Regions from separate parts of the Streptomyces anthophorae genome, predicted to be linked through region 1. Evidence: riboswitches for the same ligand, from Rfam matches in the RefSeq annotation. Region 1 holds a riboswitch; the other holds the start of a gene.
The links. Region 1 has a riboswitch for ZMP and ZTP ahead of ACNYS0_RS16695 (glycine hydroxymethyltransferase). Riboswitches for the same ligand answer to the same signal wherever they lie in the genome.
Positions count from the first base shown of each region.

Region 2: linked by a shared signal. The riboswitch ahead of ACNYS0_RS38115 (bifunctional 5,10-methylenetetrahydrofolate dehydrogenase/5,10-methenyltetrahydrofolate cyclohydrolase) and the one ahead of ACNYS0_RS16695 (glycine hydroxymethyltransferase) in region 1 are both predicted to bind ZMP and ZTP.

Region 1 covers NZ_JBLWQQ010000001.1:3,745,445-3,749,025, reverse strand. Annotated here, with positions in the region: gene ACNYS0_RS16705 (glutathionylspermidine synthase family protein) at 1-57, shown strand, start outside; gene rocD (ornithine--oxo-acid transaminase) at 82-1,308, opposite strand; ZMP/ZTP riboswitch at 1,449-1,535, shown strand; gene ACNYS0_RS16695 (glycine hydroxymethyltransferase) at 1,564-3,012, shown strand; gene ACNYS0_RS16690 (hypothetical protein) at 3,104-3,581, opposite strand, start outside.
Region 2 covers NZ_JBLWQQ010000001.1:8,371,872-8,375,452, forward strand. Annotated here, with positions in the region: gene ACNYS0_RS38110 (replication-associated recombination protein A) at 1-972, shown strand, start outside; gene ACNYS0_RS38115 (bifunctional 5,10-methylenetetrahydrofolate dehydrogenase/5,10-methenyltetrahydrofolate cyclohydrolase) at 1,029-1,895, opposite strand; ZMP/ZTP riboswitch at 1,917-2,002, opposite strand; gene ACNYS0_RS38120 (putative leader peptide) at 2,133-2,222, shown strand; gene ACNYS0_RS38125 (acyl-CoA dehydrogenase family protein) at 2,451-3,581, shown strand, end outside.

The DNA.
Region 1 (3,581 bases):
TCGGCGGGGCTCGTCACGGACGAGTACGCCCGCTTCCTGCCCCACGTCATCCTGTGAGCCGTTGAGTATGCGAAAAAGGGCTTACGCCCCGAGCACCGCCCGGAGCTGATCGAGGCCCCAGTCCAGATCGTCCTTGCTGATCACCAGCGGCGGGGCGATCCGGATGGTGGACCCGTGGGTGTCCTTCACCAGGACCCCGCGGTCCATCAGCTTCTCCGAGATCTCCCGGCCCGTCCCGAACGACGGGTCGATGTCGACGCCCGCCCACAGGCCGCGCCCGCGGACCTCGGTGACCTTCCCCGTCCCCGTGAGCAGGCCCAGCTCGGCGTGCAGATGTTCGCCCAGCTCCGCCGCCCGCTCCTGGAACTCCCCGGTGCGCAGCATCGCGATCACCTCAAGGGCGACCGCGCACGCGAGGGGGTTCCCGCCGAACGTCGACCCGTGCTCGCCCGGTCGGAACACCCCGAGCACGTCCTTGCCCGACACCACCGCCGACACCGGCACGACCCCGCCGCCGAGCGCCTTGCCCAGTACGTACATGTCCGGGACGACGCCCTCGTGCTCGCACGCGAAGGTGCGGCCCGTGCGGCCGAGGCCGGACTGGATCTCGTCGGCGATGAAGAGGACGTTCCTCTCGCGGGTCAACTCCCTTACGCCCGCCAGGTATCCGGGCGGCGGGACGAGCACGCCCGCCTCGCCCTGGATCGGCTCAAGGAGCACCGCCACCGTGTCGTCCGTGACCGCGGCCCGCAGCGCCGCCAGATCCCCGTACGGCACGATGTCGAAGCCCGGCGTGTACGGGCCGAAGTCGGCGCGCGCCTCCTCGTCGGTGGAGAAGCTGACGATGGTCGTCGTACGGCCGTGGAAGTTGTCGGAGGCCACCACGATGCGGGCCCGGCCGTCCGGCACACCCTTGACCCGGTAGCCCCACTTGCGGGCGGTCTTCACCGCCGTCTCGACGGCCTCCGCGCCGGTGTTCATCGGCAGCACCATCTCCATGCCGCACAGCTCGGCGAGCTGCGTGCAGAACGCGGCGAACCGGTCGTGGTGGAACGCCCGCGAGGTCAGCGTCACCCGCTCCAGCTGGGCCTTGGCGGCCTCGATCAGGCGGCGGTTGCCGTGCCCGAAGTTCAGCGCCGAGTAGCCGGCCAGCATGTCGAGATAGCGGCGCCCCTCGACGTCCGTCATCCACGCGCCCTCCGCGGTCGCGACGACGACGGGGAGCGGGTGGTAGTTGTGCGCGCCGTGCTCGTCGGAAGCGGTGATGAAGTCCTGTGTGGCGGGTCCTGCGGGGGTCGATGGAGTCACAGAAGTCACGGGATCTCCGTTCGTCGCGGCTCGTAGCAGTGCTCGTAGCGCTGTGGGTGAGGCGGGCTCGTGGCCCCTTCCTATCGTCGCTCGGGATGTGGACGCGGAAACCTCGCCGGACGACGCGCCCGGTACTGTGAGGGCAGGGCCGTGACTGGCGCGCTGGGATGGGATCGACCATCGGGGAGCGGCCCGTGCAGTGTGTGCCGTGCGCCTGGGCCGACCCGTGAACCGACCGTGTCCGGAGGCTGCCCCATGACCGAAACCCCGCTCACCCCCGAATCCACCGCGTATCGCGCCGCTCTCGACGTCGTGCGTGCCGTGGAGCCGCGCGTCGCCGACGCCATCGGGCAGGAGCTCACCGACCAGCGCGAGATGCTCAAGCTGATCGCCTCGGAGAACTACGCGTCCCCGGCGACGCTGCTGACCATGGGCAACTGGTTCAGCGACAAGTACGCCGAGGGCACCGTCGGCCGCCGCTTCTACGCCGGCTGCCGCAACGTCGACACCGTCGAGTCGCTCGCCGCCGAGCACGCCCGCGAGCTGTTCGGCGCGCGGCACGCGTACGTCCAGCCGCACTCCGGGATCGACGCGAATCTGGTCGCCTTCTGGGCCGTGCTCGCCGACCGCGTCGAGGCGCCGTTCCTCGCGAAGACCGGCGTCCGGCAGATCAACGACCTCACCGAGGCGGACTGGGCCGAGCTGCGGCGCGCCTTCGGCAACCAGCGGATGCTCGGGATGTCGCTGGACGCGGGCGGCCACCTCACGCACGGTTTCCGGCCCAACATCTCCGGAAAAATGTTCGACCAGCGCTCGTACGGGACCGACCCGGTGACGGGGCTCGTCGACTACGAGGCGCTGCGCGCGCAGGCCCGCGAGTTCAAGCCGATGATCATCGTCGCCGGATACTCCGCGTACCCGCGCCTGGTGAACTTCCGGATCATGCGGGAGATCGCCGACGAGGTGGGCGCCACGCTCATGGTCGACATGGCGCACTTCGCGGGCCTGGTGGCCGGAAAGGTGCTCACCGGCGACTTCGACCCGGTGCCGCACGCGCAGATCGTCACCACGACCACCCACAAGTCGCTGCGGGGCCCGCGCGGCGGCATGGTGCTGTGCGACGACTCGCTGAAGGACCAGGTCGACCGGGGCTGCCCCATGGTGCTCGGCGGCCCGCTGCCGCACGTCATGGCGGCGAAGGCGGTCGCCCTCGCGGAGGCGCGGCAGCCCGCGTTCCAGGACTACGCGCAGCGCATCGTCGACAACGCGCGGGCGCTGGCCGAGGGACTCATGCGGCGGGGCGCGACGCTGGTCACCGGCGGTACGGACAACCACCTCAACCTCATCGACGTGGCGTCCTCCTACGGCCTCACGGGGCGCCAGGCCGAGTCCGCGCTGCTCGACTCCGGCATCGTCACCAACCGCAACGCGATTCCGGCGGACCCGAACGGGGCCTGGTACACGTCCGGCATCCGGATCGGTACGCCGGCGCTGACCACGCGGGGGCTCGGTACCGGTGAGATGGACGAGATCGCGGGGCTCATGGACCGTGTGCTGACGGCCTCCGAGCCGGGGACCACGAAGTCCGGGGCGGTGTCGAAGGCGAGCCACGTGCTGGAGCCGAAGGTCGCGGACGAGGTGGCGGGGCGCGCAGCGGACCTTCTTTCCGGGTTCCCGTTGTACGGCCAGATCGACCTGGGCTGAGCCCCTCCGGGGCGTGGGGCAGGTGGTCGGCCTCACGCCACGGGGCTCCGCCCCGGACCCCGAGCCTCAATCGCCGGCGGGGCTTGATGGTCTACAGGTCGACCAGTTCGTGGCGTGGTTCCCGGGGGCCTCGGTCCCGCATGCGTATCCAACACGCCGCACCGGCCGCCGCGAGGCCCGTGGACAGGCCTGCCAGGCCCCACCACCACGGGTTCCGGGTGGGCCGCTCCTCGGGGGCCTCGGTGGTGGGGAACACGCCCGACCGGGTCAGCTGGTCGACCAGGGGGCGGGACGCCTGGTGCCAGCGGAGGTCGTCGTCGTTCACGTCGACCATCGGGTCCGTGCGGATCCACGGCGTGCCGTCCTCCGCGACGATCAGCTGGTCCTGGCGCTCGATGAGCGTGTCCGTACCGGGCGCCCGGTGGGTCTGGGGCCAGCCCGCCACGCCGGTCAGGCCCCACACGACCGTGGCCACCACGGGCGGGAAGCGCCCCTCCTGCCAGTCCTCCGGCACCCGCTCCGTCACCGTGTCGAACCCCGTCGTCAGGCGCTCAAGACGGGCGAAGTTC
Region 2 (3,581 bases), 4.6 Mb from region 1:
TTCAACCGCGCGCAGCAGGACAGCTTCCTGCCCTACGTCGAGGACGGCACGGTCGTCCTGATCGGCGCCACCACGGAGAACCCCAGCTTCGAACTCAACGGCGCCCTGCTCTCCCGGACCCAGGTACTCGTCCTCAAACGCCTCGACGAAACCGCACTGTCCACGCTCCTCGACCGCGCCGAGCACCTCACCGGTCACCCGTTGCCCCTGGACGACGATGCCCGTCACGCCCTGATCGCCATGGCCGACGGCGACGGCCGCTACCTCCTCAACATGGCGGAACAGCTCCACGCCCTCCCGGCCGAAGAGACCGCCAGGGCACCTCTGGACACCGCCGCGCTCGCCCACCACATCCAGCAGCGCGCCCCGCTGTATGACAAGGCCCAGGAGGGCCACTACAACCTGATCTCCGCACTCCACAAGTCGATGCGCGGCTCCGACCCGGACGCGGCCCTGTACTGGCTCGCCCGCATGCTCGACGGCGGCGAGGACCCGCTGTTCGTGGCCCGCCGCCTGGTCCGCTTCGCGAGCGAGGACATCGGCATCGCGGACCCGCACGCCCTCCAGCAGGCGCTTGCCGCCTGGGACGTGTACGAGCGACTCGGCTCCCCGGAGGGCGAGTTGGCGATCGCCCAGGCCGTCGTCCACCTCGCCACCGCCCCCAAGTCCATCTCCATCTACCGGGGCTTCAACGCGGCACAGCGCGCCGCCCGCCGCACCGGCTCCCTCATGCCGCCCGCCCACATCCTCAACGCCCCGACCCGGCTGATGAAGAACCTCGGCTACGGCAAGGACTACGAGTACGACCCCGACACCGCCGACGGTTTCTCCGGCGCCGACTACTTCCCCGACGGCATGGACCGCGAGACGTACTACCAGCCCACCCGCAACGGCTACGAAGCCCAGATCGGCGAACGCCTGCGCCACTGGGCCGACCTGCGCAGGCAACGCCGAAACCCCGAGGGCGACTGACCCGCTCCGTGTGGGGGAGGGAAACCCGCTGCGCCAAGGAGCTGCCAGTCACGAGGTCAGTGGTGCCGGATGCCGAGCTGGTTCGCGGCGGCGTCCACGGTCTGCGCCAGCAGGACGGCGATGGTCATCGGCCCGACGCCGCCGGGCACCGGAGTGATCAAACGGGCGCGGGTGGAGGCGGTGTCGAAGTCCACGTCGCCGACGTTGCCCGCGTTGTATCCGGCGTCGATCACCACCGCGCCCGGCTTGATGTCCTCACCGCGGATCAGCCGGGGCCGCCCCACGGCCGCCACCACGACGTCCGCTTCCCCGACGATCGCCGACAGGTCCGTCGTGCGGGAGTGGCAGTACGTCACCGTGGCGTTCCTGGCCAGCAGGAGCATCCCGGCCGGCTTGCCGAGAATCGCGCTGCGGCCCACCACGACGGCGTGCTTGCCGGCCAGTTCGACGTCGTACGCCTCCAGCAGACGCATGATGCCGCCCGGAGTGCAGGACACGAAGCCCGGCAGCGCGAAGCTCATCGCGGCGAACGAATGCATCGTGACCCCGTCGACGTCCTTCTCCGGGGCGATCGCCTCGAACGCCGCTCGTTCGTCGATGTGCGGGCCGCAAGGATGCTGGAGCAGGATGCCGTGCACGTCCGGATCGCCGGACAGGCGGGCGAGGGTGTCGATCAGTTCGGCGGTCGTGGTGGTGGCAGGCAAGGCGATGTGCCGGGACCTGATGCCCGCCTTCGCACACCGGGCCTGCTTCATGCGGACATATGTGACCGACGCGGGGTCCTCTCCCACCAGCACCGTCGCCAGACAGGGGCTGGTTCCCCCACGCCGTGAAATCTCCGCCGCCTTGGCAGCGGCCTCTTCGATGATGCGTCGGGCGAGGCCGGTGCCATCCATGAGCTGGGCCGTCCGAGTAGCGGACATCGTCGCCTCCAGGCGTTACTGACCACTCGCCCAGGCGCACGGCAACGACGTCTCGTCAGACCGCTCCCCGGTGGTGCTCCACCTCAGCGCCAGTCACGGCCCACACCGCACTCTAGTAGAGACAGCACGCTCACACCGGGCTACGTTCTCGGTCGGGCCCGGTGAAAGGGATTCCCGATAGGTGCTTCGCCAATGCCTACTCGACCAGCGGGTCGTACACCTGGTTGAATCATGGTCATGTCCGACGAGCGGCAAGAACTCACACGGCGACGTCACGTCGACCTGTCCCGTGTTTCGAGTGCCGTCTGTCGTCGCGCCGTCGCCTAGGCCCTCCAGGCTGCCAATCCCGCGTGCTCGCCGCACGGATCGGTGTGCCGCCGTGCCCTGCCGTGCGCGGCGGGTGACGCCGGAGCCGAGAGGCTGATCCCGCCCGCTGCGCGGTCGCGCAGCGCGTTCCCACCCGTGTGCCCTCCTGCCCTGCGGCGCCGCCATGCGCCGCGGCCTGCCCCTGCGCGCCCGCCGACCCGCGCCCCGCCCACGTCCAAAGGCCCCGCCATGTCCTCACGCGTCCCACCATCCGTGCCCTCCGTCCCCTTCGTCGCCCCGCACGACCTCCTGGAGCGCATCCGCGGCGACGCCGCGCCCCTGGAAGCCGCGCGCGAACTGCCTTACAAGAGCGTCGACTTGATCCGTCGCAGCGGACTCGGCGCGCTGCGCGTGCCCCGCGAGTACGGCGGCGCGCAGGCCGCGCTCGTCGACCTGTTTCGACTCGTCGTCGATCTGGCCGAGGCCGACTCGAACGTGGCCCAGGCGCTGCGGCCGCACTTCGGGTTCGTGGAACTGCTGCTCAGCCATGGCACCGCTGCCGAGCGCGCCCGCTGGTTCCCCACGGTCGTGGCCGGTGAGCTGTTCGGGAACGCCGCCTCCGAGCGCGGCACCGCCCACCCCGGCGAGATCCGCACCCGCCTCACGCGCGACGGCGACACCTACCGCGTGGACGGCACCAAGTTCTACTCCACCGGAGCGCTCTTCGCCGACCGCATCGTGGTGACCGCGCTCGACGACGAGGAACACCGCGTCCGGGTTGTGCTGCCGCGCTCACGCGAGGGCGTCGAACTCCTCGACGACTGGGACGCACTCGGGCAGCGCACCACCGCGTCCGGCACGACGCGGCTGCGGCAGGTGGTCGCCCATGAGGACGAGGTCGCCATCGACACCACAGGCCGGCAGCGCCGCACCCACCTGGGGCCGTACTACCAGCTCTTCCTGGCCGCCGTGCACGCCGGGATCGCGAAGGCGGCCCTGGCCGACGCGGTGACGTACACCCGCGAGAAGGCACGCGCCGTACAACACGCCGGGGCCGAGCGGGCGGGGGACGACCCCCTCGTCCAGCACACCGTCGGTGACATCGCGGCAGGGGCGCTCGCCGCCGAGGCAGTGGTGCTGCACGCCGCCGGGGTGATCGACGCCGCGCTCGCGACGCCGTCCGAGGACGGTGTCACCGGGGACCCGGACGCCCTGAACGCGGCGGCCGCCGTCGTCGCCCAGGCCCAAGTCACCGCCGCACGTGCCGCATTGGGCGCCGGCGAGCGGCTCTACGACGTCGGCGGGGCGTCGGCCACTCTCCGCGAGCACCACCTGGACCGGCACTGGCGCAATGCCCGCACCGTCGCCTCGCACAACCCG